Regions from separate parts of the Paenibacillus sp. J22P90 genome, predicted to be linked through region 2. Evidence: riboswitches for the same ligand, from Rfam matches in the RefSeq annotation. Region 2 holds a riboswitch; each other region holds the start of a gene.
The links. A riboswitch is a leader RNA that binds a small molecule or an ion and turns the genes downstream of it on or off. The one in region 2 is predicted to bind cobalamin.
Positions count from the first base shown of each region.

Region 1: another riboswitch for cobalamin. It lies ahead of metE (5-methyltetrahydropteroyltriglutamate--homocysteine S-methyltransferase); the one in region 2 lies ahead of AC58UX_RS09980 (ABC transporter substrate-binding protein).
Region 3: another riboswitch for cobalamin. It lies ahead of AC58UX_RS28375 (S-layer homology domain-containing protein); the one in region 2 lies ahead of AC58UX_RS09980 (ABC transporter substrate-binding protein).

Region 1 is NZ_JCAUAY010000001.1:76,311-82,839, forward strand. It holds gene asnB (asparagine synthase (glutamine-hydrolyzing)) at 1-1,115, opposite strand, end outside; gene AC58UX_RS00345 (DUF4023 family protein) at 1,307-1,420, shown strand; gene AC58UX_RS00350 (hypothetical protein) at 1,573-1,704, shown strand; gene metE (5-methyltetrahydropteroyltriglutamate--homocysteine S-methyltransferase) at 1,748-4,048, opposite strand; cobalamin riboswitch at 4,199-4,396, opposite strand; gene AC58UX_RS00360 (response regulator) at 4,665-6,389, shown strand.
Region 2 is NZ_JCAUAY010000002.1:1,206,412-1,212,940, forward strand. It holds gene cobU (bifunctional adenosylcobinamide kinase/adenosylcobinamide-phosphate guanylyltransferase) at 1-80, opposite strand, end outside; gene cobT (nicotinate-nucleotide--dimethylbenzimidazole phosphoribosyltransferase) at 107-1,177, opposite strand; gene AC58UX_RS09970 (heme ABC transporter ATP-binding protein) at 1,201-1,977, opposite strand; gene AC58UX_RS09975 (FecCD family ABC transporter permease) at 1,983-3,020, opposite strand; gene AC58UX_RS09980 (ABC transporter substrate-binding protein) at 3,020-4,036, opposite strand; cobalamin riboswitch at 4,199-4,348, opposite strand; gene AC58UX_RS09985 (hypothetical protein) at 4,380-4,907, opposite strand; gene AC58UX_RS09990 (aspartyl-phosphate phosphatase Spo0E family protein) at 4,967-5,233, opposite strand; gene AC58UX_RS09995 (aminotransferase class I/II-fold pyridoxal phosphate-dependent enzyme) at 5,314-6,516, opposite strand.
Region 3 is NZ_JCAUAY010000012.1:25,815-32,343, forward strand. It holds gene AC58UX_RS28360 (thioredoxin family protein) at 1-55, shown strand, start outside; gene AC58UX_RS28365 (MBL fold metallo-hydrolase) at 74-697, shown strand; gene AC58UX_RS28370 (hypothetical protein) at 1,257-1,538, shown strand; cobalamin riboswitch at 1,679-1,873, shown strand; gene AC58UX_RS28375 (S-layer homology domain-containing protein) at 2,024-5,200, shown strand; gene AC58UX_RS28380 (prenyltransferase/squalene oxidase repeat-containing protein) at 5,202-6,212, shown strand; gene AC58UX_RS28385 (DUF4430 domain-containing protein) at 6,275-6,529, shown strand, end outside.

The DNA of each region.
Region 1 (6,529 bases), on a different contig from region 2:
GCTCCTTTTTTAATTTCTCGGCAAAATAAATAAAGAGACCCATCGACATCGGCCATCCCTGGGGTATCGCGTGCAATCACAACTGTTTTCAGAGATTCCACAAGCTCTGGGGTATCAAATTCAATATAATGATGCTCGGTGCCGAGGTGGTCGGTCATCCGTTTGATCCATGGGGCATCTGAGTTCGGTTGGAACAGATTCGCTTTAAAATGCTTATCGTTATCCTTGTAGTCAACGGAGAAGGTATGAAGCGGACCTTTGCCGCTTTCCTTATAATGAGCTGCCGCGAGCGCGGTGAGTGCGCTAGAGTCCAATCCGCCTGAAAGCAGTGTGCAGATGGGAACATCCGAAACAAGCTGACGCTCTGCCGTATCGCTTAGCAATTGCTGAACTTGCGCTGCTGTTGCGTCGATATCATCGGGATGCTGGTGGCTTTCGAGCTTCCAGTACGTACGAATGGATAATCCATTACGATCAAAAATAGCAAATTGACCTGGCTTCAGCTCTGACATATTCCGATAAATCCCATGTCCAGGCGTGCGTGCCGGTCCTACTGCGAATATTTCAGCGAACCCTTCAGCGCCGACCTCTGCTTTGAAATCAGGGTGAGCCAATATGGATTTTGGTTCAGAGCCGAACAATAACACACTATCCTGATGGGAATAAAAAAGCGGCTTAACGCCGAGTCGATCCCTCACGAGTGTTAGCGACTGCTCTTGGTCATTCCAGGCAGCAAAAGCAAAGATGCCGTTCAGGCGGTCAATACATGCTTTTCCCCACTCGATAAAAGCGACCAGCAGCACTTCCGTATCGCATGTCGTCCGAAAATGATGACCGCGGAGCTCGAGCTCCTTTTTTAACTCAGGGGCATTATAAAGTTCGCCATTATATACGATAGTATACGTATAGTCGCCTTGTTTACGGACCATCGGCTGAGCGCCGTTCTCCGGGTCCATCACACTTAGACGTCGATGTCCGAGGGCACAATGCTGTGAAATCCACGTACCTGAAGCATCAGGTCCGCGCAGTTGGAGCGTTTCCGTCATATTTTCTAGAATGGACGGGTACCCGGTCAAGTCTTTCCGCCAATCTATCCAACCCGTTATTCCGCACATAGACGTTCCTTCCTTTCTTCTAAAGAGAGCATAATGATAAAGGGTATGCACAAGGAAGGTATTAAATGTCTGTCCAGAAACCGGGGAGAGCAAGCGGGACGTGGTTTTTGTATAGATTGGGTGTTTAAATTTCGAGCCGCCGTGACATTCTAAAGGGGTAATGCCATTCTTTCTTCAGGAGGCGAGTGCTCATGGATAGTCATTTCATTAGCAAACTGCACGAGAAGCAGAGGAAAGCCGAGAAGAATAAAAGGACACAAGGTGACGGTCATACAGGCAAAAACTTGCCTCACAAGATGCACTAACGTCTCATGGCATGAGCAAGAGCCTGCAGGATTGATCCTGCAGGCTTTTTGTTTAAATATATTTTGGCTGAGAATAACATCCAGCATATTCAGCGCATTAACCCACCATACTAATGTAGCGTTCATTCTAAGAGTAGAAGGAGTTGCTTTTCATGGGTAAGAAAAAAGGTATGGATCAGAAAACACAAAGCACCATCGACCACTCGAAGCAATCATCACGTATTCAATCGAATCTGGATTCAACGGAGCCAGGTCACCATCAGCCGAACAGGCCATCTGTGTAAAATGTACAACCCCTTGCTCGCGAATACAGCAAGGGGATCCCCCCTAAGAAACTGTCAATTCCCTGCGACTTTCTCTAAACAGTTCAGCAGCCTCAACCATCACTCTCAGCGCAGCAATGGTCTCTTCTTTTCCTCGCGTTTTCAAACCGCAGTCTGGGTTAATCCAGAACAACTCCGGCTCTAGCACCTTCAGCGCGCGCTCAATCATTTCAACCATTTCCGTAACAGAAGGTACTCGCGGACTGTGAATGTCATACACCCCAAGCCCAATTCCTTGATCATACGTATGCTCTTCAAAGCTGTGAATTAGCTCACCGTGACTGCGTGAGGTTTCGATCGAAATGACGTCAGCGTCTAACGCGCGAATGGCGTCAATGATGTCGTGGAACTCACAATAGCACATGTGCGTGTGAATTTGCGTCCCATCGCCGACAGTCGCTGTGGATAAGCGGAATGCCAGAACAGCCCAGTCGAGATAGGCTTGCCAGTCTCTTTTTTTCAACGGTAGACCTTCTCGTAGAGCTGGCTCATCCACTTGAATCATTTCGATGCCCGCTTGCTCTAATGCTTCTACTTCTTGGCGTAGAGCTAGTGCGATTTGGTAGGCAACCTGTTCACGTGAAATATCGCTGCGTACGAACGACCAATTTAGAATCGTAATTGGCCCAGTCAACATGCCTTTTACCGGCTTTGTGGTGAGGGATTGGGCAAACTTCGTTTCTTTGACCGTCATCTCTTGCACGAATTCCACATCGCCAAAAATAACAGGTGGTTTCACGCAACGTGAACCATAGGACTGTACCCATCCGTTCGACGTAAAGGCAAACCCATCCAGCTTCTCACCGAAAAACTCAACCATATCCGTGCGCTCAAATTCCCCATGCACGAGCACATCAAGTCCAAGCTCATCTTGTAGTGTAATCCATTCTGTAATTTGATCTTGAATGAACGAGGCATATTGCTCAGGCGTCCATTCGCCGCTGCGCCAATTTTTACGAGCGTTACGAACCTCTGCCGTCTGTGGAAAGGATCCAATCGTTGTCGTCGGCAAGAAAGGCAGCTGCCACTTAGCTGCTTGAAGGCCTCGGCGTGTCGTGAAGCTACTATTTCTGCTTGAAGGCTGCTGACCGATCTTCGCGATCGCTTGATGGACGGCTTCTTTGTTTCGATAGGATGAGGCGTTAAGCTTAGCGATCGCTGTCTGGTTAATATCCAGTTCCAATTGAATGGAATCTTGGCCGTCCCGAATGGCTTTGGTCAAGATCGCAAGCTCACTCAGCTTTTCTTCTGCAAATGCTAGAGCATCCCGCAGCACAGGCTCAAGCTTACTTTCTTTGCGCCTCGATACAGGTACATGCAGTAAGCTGGATGAAGGCTGCAGCAGCATACGCTCGTAAGGAACGATGGCTTCTAACTTGGCTAGGAATGAAAGCTGCTCACTTAAATCTGTCCCCCAAATATTGCGTCCATCCAAAATACCAACCCCAAGCACTTTATCCGCAGGGAATCCATACGTTTGGAGATGGCTCCAGTTGAGCTCAAACCCGTGGATGAAGTCTAACCCGATGCCATGAACGGGAAGGGCGATAAGATCTGGATAGTGGTCTACTGCGTCAAAATACGTTTGGATGATGACTTTAAGCGCTGGAGCGGCTGCGGCAAGCGTGGTATAGATATGTTTTACACGATCGATATCTTCTGAACTCAGCGACTGAACCAGGATAGGCTCATCCACCTGCACCCACTCAACACCTTCCTCCACCAGCTCAGTCAAAATACGTGAATAAAGCGGTAGAAATAACGTGATTAGACGATCGATTTCTTCTGGTTTATATCCCTTAGCCAGCTTGAGGAAGGTAAATAGGCCGAGGATAACAGGCTTGCCTTGAATGCCCAGCTTATTCTTAGCTTTTCGGTACGCTTCAAGCGGTTTATTTACCGTCAGCTGAGGCTGAATGTCTTGTAATTCCGGAACAATGTAATGGTAGTTGGTGTTAAACCATTTGGTCATCTCACAAGCGGTTGCACCTTGGCTGCCTCGGGCCATCGCATAATAGGTGGCAAGCGGCACTTCGCCGCCTTCATAGTCAAAACGCTTCGGCACTAATCCGAACATCGTGGAAGTATCCAAGACATGATCATACAGACTGAAATCTCCTACAGGAATAAGGTCGATGCCTTTCTCTTGCTGAAGACGCAGATTATGAAGTCGGATCTCCTCAATTTGTTTTGTAAACTCTTGCTCATCTAGTTTGCCGGCCCAGAAAGCCTCCAGCGCTTTTTTCCACTCGCGGTTCTCGCCAATTCTTGGATATCCTAAATTGCTATTTATCAGTGCACACATGGGGAAGCCTCCTCAAATTTTACTTGCATACGAATCTCGGAAAATCAAAAAAGGGCATCTCCAACCTTAATAAAAAAGGTTAAAGATACCCTGTGTATGTGTATACAGTGTTTGCGATCTCTAACACCTCCCTATCTCCCGTAGGTAAAGCAGTGCTGTCAGAATTAGGCAGGTCTCCTGGCTTCAGAATCTTCATCAAACGCTTGCCTTCCCAATCTTTCGATCAGTGGCGCTTTAAGCGTTGACTCCTCTGTTACAGTGGCGGGACCGCGTCGGCATTGCACCGAACTTCCCTTTTAAGCTCTAGCCGATGTGGCTGACCAGAGCACCTATTCCCAATATGCAATTGTGATTACTATACATGATCCCCTAGGATCATGCAAAGGTTTTTCTTCACTTTTCGTACGTTTTTGCCGAAGTAATATACATTATCCCTTGAAAGAAGCTCGGTTTTAACCTTTCAAAGGTTATCGAATTTGATGGTAAATCATGCTAATATAGTAGGCGAAGTTCGGAAACGCTAACGTTCATGGACGATCACAAACATCAGGAAGAATGCAAATGACTCAAGTGATAGGCAATCACGTTAAGCTTGAGGAAAAAGGTGGAATCAGGCTTGGAAGAGTTGATGATGGATGACTATAGTCGTGCCAATATAAGTTTGGAATTTGAATCCAGAAAGCAGTATCTGGACGAATTGCGGATGCAATTAGACGCGTTAAATCTAAATTTACATGATGTGAAACCCGATGATCAGCTAGATCAAGCTAGAGAATGGTATCGGGTTAGTCATACGATGAAAGGCACAGCTCCTATTCTCGGAATGGTACGCCTTGGGGGGCTTGCTGCTCAGGTTGCCGACTGCTGGGAATGGAGCTATGAAGTAAGTGTTTTAGATAAAGGCAACATTCAAAATAGGTTTCAAGATTGTGTATTGGCCACGCGACCTCTGATGAATGAGCTTGAGATGGAGTATGAAATTAACTGCCAAGAGTTACGAATGGAACAAACACAAGATCAGTTTAGGGAAGCCCTTCCCGTGCATCTTCGCGGCAGCAGGCTGCTGATTGTGGAGGATGATGGCGTTTTAAGGGCTTATTTGTCTCGTAAACTCAGGTTGGAAGGCTATCTAGTCGACGAAGCATCGGATGTGGATTCAGCGATTAAGCTGCTTAGAGGAAATGATTATCAATTAATTACGATTGATCTGATGATGTACCCTTACAGCGGTTATGAGATTTTTGAGGTTTTAAAAGAAGATCCCATGATCAAATGGCTTCCCATGCTGGTGCTGTCAGGGCGCAACGAAATGAAAGATGTGACCCAATGCTTTCGACTAGGGGCAGATGATTATGTCACCAAACCTTTTCGCTATGAAGAATTAAGCGCACGTATTCAGCGGCTAATTCTACGGCATAAAGAGTTTGCACTCATGGCGTTTAGCGATCCGTTGACAGGCATTCATAATCGGCGGTATTTTGACCTGCAGCTCCAAGTCGAAGTGAATCGTGCACAGAAATATGGTGAACCTTTAACCATGGTTATGCTCGATATCGATTTCTTCAAAAAAGTTAACGATAATTATGGCCACCCAGTTGGTGACCTTGTTCTTCAGAGCTTTGGCTGCTTGCTGCAGAATAGCTTGCGTGCTACGGATATTCTTGCGCGTATGGGCGGCGAAGAGTTTGGTGTCATCATGCCGAGAACTACGGATATGGAAGCGGAAAAAGTAATTAAAAGCATCCTCGAGCGGGTCCGAAACGAACCAGTTGCCAACAGTGAAAATGCGGAATACTTCATCACCTTTTCTGCCGGCATTGCGCCTTGGATGGCCAGCAAGTCGATTCAGCAGTGGCATCAAATCGTAGATTATGCCTTGTATAAAGCCAAGCGAACAGGAAGGAACCGCATAGCCGTGACATCCTTCGGAGCAGCAGAAAAGCAGCAAATCGTGACTGACGAGCCTGTCCAGCAGTCGAAGACGATATTGGTTGTTGACGATGATCGGACGATTCGTACGATGATCGCAGATCGGTTTAGAAAAGAGCCGTACAGGCTTATTGAAGCTGCAGATGGGGAGTCGGCGTATCAGATCTTGATTGAACAGCAGCCAGATATGTGCATCTTGGACTGCATTATGCCGGGAATGAGCGGCTTCGACGTTCTTGAACGTATGCAGCATGAAGGGACACGTCCAGCCAAAACCAAGATCATGCTGCTTTCTGGCAGACAGAAAGATGAAGATGTAAAGAAAGGATTTCAGCTTGGGGCAAACGCCTATATGTTTAAACCGTTCTCAATTATCGATGTGGAAATGAAGGTTAGTGAGTTGCTATTTTAGTGTTGGGTTTCTGTTGCCGGAGATACGGAACGAGGTTCCGCTATTTAGGCAGATAAGGGTGATTTCAAGAAGTTACGGAACGTGAGGCCGCTATTTCGGGCAAAAAGGCTTATCTGGCCTCGATGACGACCGAATAGAGG
Region 2 (6,529 bases):
TGCTTGCTGCGATGCATCGCCAGCTTCTCTGCGAAGGAGCTCTTGCCGCTGCGCGCTCCGCCCGTTACCAGGACCGCCATCGTGTCCGCCTCCTTCCCTCATGTACTTACCCTCGCGACACGCCTGCGCTTTCGAATGTCGCCATTTCTTTCATGATCTTGCCTGCGGCATCGATCAGGTTGAATACAAGCACAGCTCCCGTGCCTTCGCCGAGCCGCATATCCATTTGCAGCATCGCTGCGAGGCCAACCGACTCGAGCAGCTTCGTATGTCCCTGCTCCTGCGATAAGTGCGAGGCGAGCATGTAAGACGCGCTTAGCGGAGCTAATCGGCTCGCCACAAGCGCCGCTGTCGACGAGATGAAGCCGTCGACGACAACCGGGCAGCGATGCTTCGCCGCTCCCAGGATCACCCCAACAAGCCCGGCGATCTCCAAGCCGCCGACCTTTCTTAAAACTTCAAGCGCATATTCGGCGCTTGAGCCCTCATTCACGCCAATCAGCCCATTCACTGTTAGCGCCCTATTCACAACCGACTGCTTATGCAGCCAAGTCGCATCATCAATCCCCGTTCCACGGCCCACAGCAAGGCCAGTGTCTAACCCCGTCAATGCGCATAAAATCGCCGCACTTGCCGTTGTATTCCCAATACCCATTTCGCCCGTGGCGAAAAGTCGGTAGCCTTTTGCCACCAAATCGTCCACAATCTCGCTGCCCGCCACTATCGCCTGAATCGTCTCTTCTAGCGTTAACGCCGCTTCCTTCGCCATATTGCGCGTACCCATTCTTACTTTGCGCGAGACGAGTTTCGGGTGCTCCAGCTCTGCATTGACCCCCATATCGACACAAACCACATCAGCTCCAGCGTGTCTAGCTAGAACATTAACTGCAGCCCCGCCATACAAGAAATTGAGCACCATTTGTGGCGTTACTGCTGCTGGGAAGGCACTGATGCCTTCCTCACAAACACCATGGTCACCAGCCATGACGATAACGGCTTTTTTATCAAAAGTAGGCATCACTTCGCCTGTAATTCCTGCGACTTGTCGTGCGATATCCTCCAGCTTACCTAAGCTGCCCTGCGGCTTGGTCAATTGGTTCAGATGGTCATTCGCCTGCAGTGCCACCTCCTGATGGATGGGCTCAATCGCGTTAATCAAGGTATGTAGTCTGTTCATTATCGTCATCCTCCGGCTCTTCATTATTTCCTTGGTTGTAATAAAATCTGCGGCGCCTCGCTCACAGGGTGCTTCAGTACAATCGGCTCTGTGCCGTACACTTCGGCAATTCGTTCACTCGTAATAATGTCTTTCGGTGTTCCGATGGCAGTCACTCGACCCTCATGCACAATCATCAATCGCGTGCAATATTGCGCCGCCAAATTCAAGTCATGCAGCACAGCAACGACCGTAAGCTCTGACTCTTGCTGCCAGCTGCGAATATAATCCATCATCTGTATTTGATAACCGATATCCAAAAAGGTCGTAGGCTCATCCAGCATAAGCAAACTAGGCTGCTGCGCCATCACTTTCGCTAACGCTACCCGCTGACGTTCTCCTCCACTTAAACGCTCGATTGTACGATCGACAAACGCTTCCAGTTCGAGCTTTGCAAGGATCGCATCGATAAGCCCATCTGCCTCAGCTGTATCCTCGCCAAGCCAATTTTGAAACGGGTAGCGTCCCATCTCCACAACTTCACGAACCGTGAAGCCAACGGGGGGTAATGCATCCTGCTGAAGCACAGCGAGCCATCTAGCCAGTTCTTTTCGCGAATACGAGGAAACTGGCTTTCCTTTTACCGTCACATGCCCTTGTCGAACTGGATCCATGCCGGAGAGAAGTCGAAGCAAGGTAGATTTACCGCTGCCATTGGGTCCAATAATCCCAAAAAACTCCCCCTGCCGAACCTCAAAGCTAATCCGGTCCAAAACTATTTGTTCATGAAAACTCTGACCGAGCTGCTCCACTTTAATCATCGTGATCAACCTCTTAACGTTTTCTTATCTTTATGGAGCAGGTAGGCAAAAAATGGCGCACCCAGAAACGCCGTTATCACACCGAGCGGAATTTCCGTAGGACTAAGCAGCGTGCGAGCTAAGGTGTCTGCCCATAACACATAAATCCCTCCGCCAATGGCGGATAAAGGAATAATCAATCGATAGTCGGGACCAACCAACATTCGAACTAAATGCGGTACGATCAATCCAACGAAGCCGATTACCCCCGCCACAGATACGGCTGCAGCTGTAATCAAGGTAGAAGCGATCAGCACAATCACCTTGGTACGCTCCACATGAACACCGAGATGAGCCGCCTGACGCTCACCTAATGCAAGCAGATTTAACGATCTCGCATAGCTTAGCAGAACGACTAGACCAATCAATAGATACGGTGAAATCATATACGTATATGACCATCCTCGCATCGCTAGACTTCCCATCAGCCAAAAAATAATCTCATTAATCGTTTGATTGGAAATGGATACCAAGAAGGACACGAACGCACCTAGAAAAGCTTGCATCACAACACCAGAAAGAATCAGCGTCTCCATTTTCAGCTTCCCTTCAATCATCGCCAGCTTTAAGACCAGAAACAGGGAAATTAGCCCCGTCACAAAAGCCAGTATCGGGATCGACCATTGCCCAAACAAGGAGAATTGCAGCCCAAAATAAATAACAAAAGCAGCCCCTGCGGAAGCACCTGAAGAAACGCCAAGCGAGTAGGGGTCAGCTAGCGGGTTGCGTAAAACCCCTTGAAAACCAGCGCCTGCGATGGAAAGCACAGCCCCAACAAGTATGCCTAGCAGCACACGCGGGATTCGTACTTTATTCATGATTTGCTCGGAAGTTTCCGGCCAGTTTACTTCGATATGACTCCCAATCCACGGAAGATGCTTCGCCAAGATCCCCACAATATGTGAAATGGGAAGCTGGGCTGAGCCAATGGATAAACTCACCACAATAGAAAGAAGAAGGAGTATAACTCCTACTCCTCCCCCTAGCATCAATTTTCTTTTCATTATTTCACCAGTTCAGGATAAATCCCTTTCGCCATTTCCAATAAACCGTCCGTCAATCTCGGACCTGGGCGGCTTACCAAGTTTTGGTCGAGCCCTATCACGCGTTTATTTTTTACGGCATCAATGGCATCCCAACCACCGCGCGTACGAATGATTTCTTCTAACGGCTTCTTGCTTTTGAAGTCCACGATTCCATTTGCAAACAAAATCACGTTTGGATTCTGTTGAATGATCTTCTCCTCGCTGATTTCGTACCAACCTGCTTTATCGCTAGCTACGTTAACGCCACCTGCGAGCGTAATCAGTTCATCCATGAACTCTCCGCTTCCCACAGTCCAGCCTGGGGCAAATTCCATATATACTTTCTTCTTATTCGGCTGCTTCACGTCTTTCACAGCATCTACAACCTTTTGACGATCTGCTTTCATTTTAGCAACAATTTTATCCGCTTGCTCCTGATGATCCGTAATAAGTCCAAACGTTTGAATATTAGTAATGGCGTCATCTAGCGTCTTCGGCTCAACTTTAAAAACATTAATATTTAAATCACGCAGCTTCTGGACCGACTCTGCGCTCATGGATACACCTGTTATGACAAGCGATGCATTGGAAGCAATAACGGCCTCCATGTTCGGTTTCGTGATACTTCCCAGTTTCGGCTTCGATTTAGCCGCTTCTGGATAATCATCGAAATCAGATACACCGACGATATTGGCGTCAAGTCCTATTGCAAACAGCGCTTCTGTCTCTGCTGGGGAAACCGAGGCGATACGCTCTGGCGCCTTGTCAAAAGTAAATTCTTTCCCCGTTGCATCCTTCACTTTCAAAGGATATGTCGTTTTCTTCGCTGTGACTGGTGCTGATGTTGTTGCTGTTGTCGGTGCCTTCGTCCCCTCACCGCCAAGCTTGGAAGGATCCGAGATTTCGGTTTCCTTTTTTGCGCAAGCTGCTAAAGAAATAGCTGTTGCAAACGCTAATGTTAAAATAAGCCCCTTTTTGATCCTAGTTTGTATCATCTAATAAACCCTCTTTCTACTTCATCATTTTCGATCCAATCTTATGTAAACAAAAAAGTCCCCTTGTTCACTAGGAACGAAGGAGACGATAAATCGCGGTATTGGGCAACGCACATGCTTACGCTGCTTCCTGATTTAACGCGATCCTTTTCCTCGAAGGATGTTGTAACGGCATCATAGGCAGGTATCCTGACTCTCCAGACTTTCGCAAGACTGAATTACAGTGGCGGGACCGTGCCGGATTTGAACCGGCTTCCCCTAAACTCATAACCTTCCAAGAAGCTTATGAGAACCTATGATTGCAAATTATACGATCAACTATTTGTCGATTATAGACGTTCTCTTACTTTTCCGCAATGATTTTAAGGACTTTCAAGGACTCGTCCATTTTCGGAGCATTCTGAGGAATGAACGCGTACAGCCCTTTTCCTTCATAGCCTTGCTCTTTCATCCATTTATTCCCGTTCAATGGGATGCCATATAAATGTTTTTCAGCCGCTTTGCCTTCTTCTTTAATTTCGATAACCCCGTCAGGGTAATCTGCAGGATTAATCGTGTTATCTAAAGAAACGAACCCCGCTTGGTTGCTCAAGCCTTTGAACTGCTCTTCTCCCAAGATGAAGATCCCGTTACCACCAGCTGCTAGCTCAACAATCATTTTTTCCATTGAAAAAATAGGAGATGTATTCAGCTTCACTGTCGGAAGTTCCCCTATCTTAAGTTTCAAAGAAGTTTCCATTTTCTCCGCCGCTTCGCTTGGGAAACCATTAGGTCCCATAATAAATATGGAAACATCTGCTTTCGGACCTCCACAAGCCGTCAGCGTCAGCATCATGCCTAGCAATACAACGAGTAGCCATTTCGCCTTCATGTACGTATTTCCCTCCGTCATTGCTCTCTCTTATCGATAGTCGCCAGAAAAGTCGGTTTTCACCGACTTTTCTTTCCAGCTGCCATATATTCGTTTATTTTTAGATCCAGCATTGTGCTTAATTCAACAACTGCATCAGATGTCATTTCTTTTCCTTCCATGACCATCTGTTCCATTTTACGCCGCAACGTGTTGATTTCTTCTTCAAGTAAGTTTAGGGAATTTTGCTTCTTGGCATGTCTGGTCAGCCAACGCTGTCCGAACTCTTGCTCGCGAATTTGAAATTGCTTTTGAAAGTTAGTAAGCTGATATTCCATAAAAGCCATGCTCATCCCTCCTTACTATAAGAATACCAGTTTTCGCCGCCTATGAATATATGAAAATGTTACAAAATTAATCACAAAAGTTATAATTTCCTTAAGAATTTACCAATTCTTTCTAAAGCTTCATTGAGTTGAGAAACACTGTAGGCATAAGAGCAACGCAGGAAACCTTCTCCGCCCAATCCAAAAACATCCCCAGGCACAGCAGCAACCTTAGCTTCGTACAAGAGACGCTGCGCAAATTCGTCAGAAGTCAGGCCTGTCGCCACAATACTTGGGAACGCATAGAATGCGCCCTGTGGTTCATGACATTCAAGTCCTACTTCACGGAAGCCTTTAACAACCAGCCGTCTCCGTTGATTGTAAGATTCGATCATCCGATCCTTCTCTTCCAATCCATTCGTCAACGCTTCATGCGCGGCTACTTGGCCCATGACAGGAGCGCACATGACTGTGTACTGGTGAATCTTGGTCATTGCTGAGATCAGCTCTCGGTGACCGCAAGCATACCCCATCCGCCAGCCTGTCATCGCGAACGCCTTGGAGAATCCGCTAACTAGAATCGTCCGATCCTGCATTCCCGGAACCGCGGCAAAGCTCACATGCTTCTGACCGTATGTTAGCTCTGCATAAATCTCATCAGAAATAACGATCAGATCATGTTCTTCAACAACTTTAGCAATCGGCAGCCAGTCCTCATAGGACATAATACCGCCAGTTGGATTGCTTGGGTAGCAGAGGATTAATACTTTGGATTTTGGCGTAATCGCATCACGAAGCGCCTTTTCCGTTAGCTTAAACTGATCCTTCGCAAACGTTTCGATACCAACGGGCACCCCGCCACTAATAGCTGTGATGGGAGAGTAAGAAATATAACAAGGCTCAGGAATCAGAATTTCATCCCCCGGTGTAATCAGTGAGCGAAGAGCAAGATCAATCGCTTCACTGCCGCCAACCGTAACGAGCACTTCATTCGATGGCTCATATTTCACTTTAAATGACGTATACAAATAGTTCGCAATCGCTTCGCGCAGCTCCGGGATCCCAGAGTTTGGCGTATATTTGGTTCTGCCGCGCTCCAAGGAGTGAACAGCCGCTTCACGAACGTGCCAAGGCGTGGAGAAATCCGGTTCGCCAACACCAAGTGAAATAATATCCTCTTTGCTATTGCTTACGAGATCAAAAAACTTCCGAATGCCAGACGGCTTCATCTCACGCACGGCAGGAGCGAGGTAATCCTGCATGGATTTTTTACTTGTTTGAATCGTTGTCTCATCCTTGATCATGGCGCTACCTCTT
Region 3 (6,529 bases), on a different contig from region 2:
CGGATACCATGCCGTTATTGTGAAGGAACTTCGTTCATTGATCGAGTCGTTCTAAGGTGAAGGTGGCATTACGATGATTAACATTCAATCCTTTGTCCTGGGGCCGGTGCAGACGAATGCGTACTTGCTGTCGAATCCAGAGACAAATCAAGGCATTATTATCGATCCAGGCATGAATCCCAAGTCGCTGATCAAAAAGATCGCCGACATGGATATCGTGGCGATTCTGCTGACGCATGCGCATTTTGATCACATCGGTGGTGTGGATGAGATTCGCAAGCTCAAGAACTGCCCCGTGTATATTCACGACTTGGAAGCTGATTGGCTGACGAATCCGAAGAAAAACGGCTCCGCACGCTGGCCAGATCTTGGCGCTCTGATTGAGACCGATCCTGCGGAATTCTCGCTGGATGAGGGGCAGACGCTTGAGTTTCTGGGCATCCAGCTCAAAGTGTTCCACACCCCGGGCCACTCGCCGGGCAGTGTGAGCTTCTTGTACGAGAATCACCTGTTCAGCGGTGACGTGTTGTTTAAGCTGTCGGTCGGTCGTACCGACCTGCCCGGTGGCAACCACAATACGCTGCTCGATTCCATCCAGGACAAGCTGTTCCTGCTGGATGACGAGGTGATCGTCTACTCGGGGCACGGCGCGAAAACAACGATTGGTTTTGAGCGTGAGAATAACCCATACGTGTAAGGTCTTTAGGACTGCTCCCTCTGATAGGGGGCGGTTTTTTTTTGAGAGGGCGTTCAGCTGAAATTAGGAAACTAGGTTTGAAATGTCCGTGTAAGCGGTCAAAGATGCTAAAAGGCACTTATTTTCGAGGAAAACAGCGAAATGGAGAGAAATAATTGCGAGAGTGCAACCTTTTGGGCCGAAAAGGTGCTCAGAAGAGGCATGACGGCGGAAATTGATGCCTATTTGCATTTATTTTAGATCGAGCGGTTCAGCCGCTGAAAAAGGTTGCCTATTTGCATTTGTGCAGCCTTCCCAGCTGCATGCAAGGGAGGCCCCAGCTATATTCATTGCGGGAGGGTCCCTTTTTTTGTGCTGGATGGTCGGCATGTATGCTCGTTCGCCCATGACACCCACCCAATTTATGTGGTAACTGGGTGTTTACCGTGTGCAACGTAGGTGGTTCCCCATAGACTGATGTTGTAAGCTATTCACCCAACCTCAACAATAACAATCCTGTTTAAACTGTTTATTCACGTGAAAGTCCCTTAAGGGAAAATATGAAGGAGGTGCATTTCTCATGGAACATATAAAAGTTCCGAATTACCCAATGCAACCAATGCCTATGCCTACCCCGATGCCAATGCCAATGCCGACTCCACTTCCAGCTCCAGCGCCGATCATGCAGCAACCAGCACACAATATCCACCTGCACGCGTCCTACCAACAAACTGAATTTGTATTCCCAAAACCAGTTCACACGCAAGCAGTCGCTTGTCCTCCGAAAAACAATACGGCTGCTAGTATCCTAGTACTTTTCATTTTGCTAGTTATCATTACGCGTGGTATTTGTAAATATTAATTTGCAGATTGCACGGGTAAAAGAGGAAGGTAATCCCGCGGGGCCATGGGCCTTGGAGGGGTTGCCTTTTTTTGTTGAGAAAAAAAAGGATTGTTTATTGCGAGGAAGTCATGTACAATTCGTCATGATTACAGACAATTTCATAAACTAGCTTATAAGGTGCTTTCTGCTGAATCTAGCGGAAGCTTAATAGGGAAGTTCGGTTGAAGTCCGATGCGGTCCCGCCACTGTAACGCTGAGCATACAATCATATCCACTTTCGGTCACTCGATGGGAAGGAGATTGTACATGCGATGAAGCGAAGCCAGGAGACCTGCCTAATAAGTATTTTTATTTTTTTCTCACGAGGATGGGAGGAAGATGTTTCTTTGCATTTACCAAAAATAACGGTTAGTCGTTGGATTAACACGTTTTTTACAAGGACATCTTTCTTCTGTTACTCAGAGAAAGGTGTTTTTTTTGTTTGTCCAACTTTTTTAAGAAAGATGAAGGTGATTGGTTTGTTTCGTTTGATGAAAAAAGGGATTTCAGCCTTACTTAGTTTTGCACTTATCATTTTAATACTTGTTCCACAGGCTGCTAGAGCAGCTGAATCAGATCAAACTACGAAATTGAATACGATTATCTCGGATACTGTCCGTTACTATCAACAAAACGGCACGAATCTTGCTTCCTGGTGGCAAATGGTTGCGCTATGGGGTGCTGGGGAAAATTTGCATAATGGGAGATGGAACCTTCCTTCGTGGGAAAAAGTAGATCCGGGATTTTTGGCAAATGCAGGTGGAACGGATCATATTCAAAAAATATTCGGCTTATTGACGATGGATCGCAATCCGTCCATAGCTTGGGAAACCAAGAGGAATCTATACGCTGAGCTGGCCGCACAACAAAATGCTTCAACGGGTGCCATTGGCAGCATCAATAAACATATATTTGCCATGCTTGCCTTGGATACGGGAGAGAAATTAAAGCACAATGTAGGTACTTGGAATCAAGCAGCCAAAGATAAAGCGTTGAGCTTTTTGTTAAGCAAGCAATTAACAGATGGTGGATTTGCTTTATCAGGGACGCATTCGGATACGGATATAACAGGCATGGCCTTATTGGCGCTAGGCAATTATCAGTCGAATAGCGCTGCAGTCACAGCTATTGGTCGCGCTAAAGCGTTGTTGAAGCAACGGCAACTTGCTAACGGCGGGTTTGAATCAACAGGTCCGTGGGGATACGGCGATAATTCGAACAGTTTGGCTACTTCTGTATCAGGCTTGGTCGCTGTTGGAGAAGACATGCGGTCCGCAAGTTGGATCAATGAACACACGGTTGTTGATGCCGTTTATAGCTTCCAGCTGCCTACTGGATCATTTTCTTGGAAAGTAACGCCGCCAACCCAAAATCTAATGGCAACAGAGCAAATATTAATCGCGTTAACGGATATTCAGCATAACAAGTCTGTTTGGCAGCGTTTGGCGGATAAAGCCAATGTAACGACTGTTCAGTTAAGTGTTCAAGGCATAGATGCTCCTATTTATGCACAGCAAACGGTAACGGCTTCCGCATATGGACGTTTTGGGACGGCCATGGATGCCTTGAAACAAACGTTAGAGAAGGCAAATATCGACTACGTCATTCAAGATAGCAGCTATGGTGCCTATCTTTCCTCAGTAGCAGGTCAATCAGAAGGAAGTCTTGGCGGGTATGATGGCTGGATGTATGAGGTGAATGGGGTTTCACCATTCGTCAGCGCTGCGGATTACATTTTAAAAGACGACGATGTCGTTAAATTTTACTATGGTCGTTGGCCATCCATTTCGGTTGCTTTGAATACGAATATCGGTACGCTGAATCCTAGCTTACAAATCAAACTAGTTGGTGATACGTTTACGCTTGGGGCTGATGTGGCAACGAATTGGAGCTTTGATCCTGGCACCACAGGCTTGTCGATCGCCAATATAGCTCAAGCAAGCAATCATCAAGATCTTGTCGTTACGTTTGCGGGGCAAGGTCAAAAAGGAACCCTAACGCTCAAAGCACTGCCAGCCGCACTGGTCAGTAATTCGGAAAGTAATGCGCTGACCATCCATAACGTGAGCACGACGGGTGATCAAACTGTCAATGTGGGCGCTAATGAGTCCAATGTATCTTTCTCGACGGATGCTAATGATCAAGCGACGAACAAAATTACCCTTTCGTTTACGACGGTCGCATTGCCAGAGATCATTGCCAAACGAGGCACTACGGAGTTGGAGATACCTGCTTTTACACGGGTGACTTCAGCGTGGAACAATGAGATTGAGCTGCCGAGAGTACTTAGCACAACCGATAATTCCGTTGCCAATAAAGTGAATGGTGCTCTAACCGTTGGTGGTAGTAAGCTAGACAGCATCGATTCGCGCATTAAAGTCGGCGGTGATAGCCGCATTCAGTTTAATCAACACGTTACCCTGAAGTTGAAAGGGATGGGGGATAAAAACGCCGGTTTCATTGATGAAAGCGGGAATTATAGCGCCATTCCGAAATATAACAATAGCGATTATCGCAGCGATGATGTATATGCATATAGCGAAAATGGCGATTTGATTATTAAAACGAAGCATTTTACGGAGTTTCTAGCATTTACATCGTCCATTGTTAATACGCCGGGATCTGGCGGTGGTACTGGCCCAATTGGCGGTACACAGAAAGTTACTTTGTCTGTTGAAAAACGCTCATTGGGAGAAGGGGATATCATTGCTCCTATATCCGTTACGTTGCAGCCTGGCGATACGGCTTTCACACTTTTGCAGCGTGTACTGGGTTCCCAAAGTTTAGCTCTGTCTTACATCGGTACGGGTGCAAGCCTTTATGTGCAATCGATTGATAACTTGAAAGAAATGGATCGAGATTTGCCGCTAAGTGGCTGGATGTACTCCGTGAACGGCGTATTTCCCAAATACAGCGCAGGTATTTACACATTACAGAACAATGATATCCTTCGTTGGCAGTTTACCAAGGATCTGGGGAAAGACATCGGTGATGTGTATACTCCGCCAGGAGGTGGAGTTGTCCCAATTATCCCTGGTAAGCCTACGGAACCCACGGAACCTGAAGAGCCTGCAGAGCCTACAGAAGAAACCAAAAACACACTGGCAGCTGAATATGAAGATGCCATTACGATTTCGAACTGGGCACAGGATGCTGTCGCTAAAGCAACAACGCTAGGTTACATGGATGGAACAGGAACGAAGTTTGAACCGAAGCGGGAGTTAACAAGAGCAGAATTTGCGGCGCTCATTATCCGTTTTACGGGAGCTGAGTTTGTCAGCGGTGAGTCTGACTTTGAGGATGTAAGCACAGACGATTGGTTCTATAAATACGTGGCCACGGCAAAAGCAAAAGGGCTGATATCGGGCGTTGCTGAACATTCTTTTGCCCCGAATCAAACGATTTCCAGACAGGAGATGGCTGTGATTCTAGGTAGATTACAAGGATGGTCCGTTGCGGAGCAGAAAGACAAAGGCTTGAAAGACCAAGCGAGTGTCTCCGCATGGGCCCTGCCTTACGTCAACCAGGCGATTGAAGCTGGATTGTTGACGGATGATAGCGGGTTTTTCAATCCCTTGCTGCCAGTAACGCGTGAGATGGTGGCTGTCGTTATCATGAGGCTTCACGAGTTGAAAAAGTAGCATGGGACAAATTTTAACTATAATCATGTTGGTTCTTTCGCTTCTTTCTGCTCCTTCGGATAACATGAACAAGGCTGTGGTAGAGAAGCAAATTAGTCAGACTGCGGCATTCTTGCAGCAAACAATCACAGATCCAATCATAGCCTCAATCGGTGGAGATTGGACGGTATTCGGACTGGCGCGCTCAGGCGTGCCAGTTCCTAATACTTACTACGCGAAATATTACGCGAATGTAGAAAAGATTTTAAAGGAAAATTCAGGAAAGCTTCACGCCGTGAAATATACGGAGTATGATCGCGTTATCCTAGCGCTAACGTCCATCGGCCGTAATGTTGATGAGGTAGCAGGCTATAACTTGAGAGAGTGGCTAGCGGATTACAATACGCTGATCAAGCAAGGTATTAATGGCCCTATATTCGCCTTGATTGCCCTAGATAGCAAAGCCTATGACATCCCGATTGTTAATGGCGTTAAGAAACAGACAACTAGGGAGCTGTTGATCGATTTTATTTTGAAGAGAGAAATAGCAGGTGGTGGCTGGGCTTTAGGCGAGAACGCGGCAATGTCCGATCCGGACATTACGGCGATGGCGATCCAAGGTCTAGCTCCTTATTATAAAACGAATCCGCAAGTTCAGGCGGCAGTAGATCGCGCACTGACTTGGTTATCCAAAGCTCAAACGGCAGACGGCGGCTACGCGAGTTATGAGACTGCGAATCTAGAAAGCATTGCTCAGGTCGTAGTGGCGCTTACCAGCCTTGGAATAAACCCGCATACGGATGCGCGTTTTATCAAAAATAGCCGCTCAGTCATCGATGCCTTGCTAAGCTATGCCTCCGCCAATGGCGGCTTCTACCATGTGAAATCCGGCGGAGTCGATAATGGCGGCGGCAAACCAGGCGAAGTGGACCCGATGGCGACGGATCAGGCGCTGTATGCACTTGTGGCCTACGACCGACTCATCACAGGGAGAAATCGTTTATACGATATGACGGATGTAAACGTAGAATAAGCAGTGACGAGCAGGGGCATGAGAGTGCCCTTGCTTTATTCATTAAGGATGTGAATAATCGCATGTCGATGAAAAAATGGCTGATGGGAATAGGCATTGTTGCTGTGCTGGCTATCGCTTTTTTCTGGGGCGGGAATAGTCCGAAAACCACGACTGTATCCGTGTTAAGCAGCCCCACAGCGCAGGAAACGCCATCTGCGGCGCCAACGATTACCCCACAGGAGACAACGTCTGTTCCGATAGAGCCAAAACCATCAGAAGACGTAAAACCAGCGGTGGAAACGCCAACGCCAGCACCATCCGTACAACCAACGCTT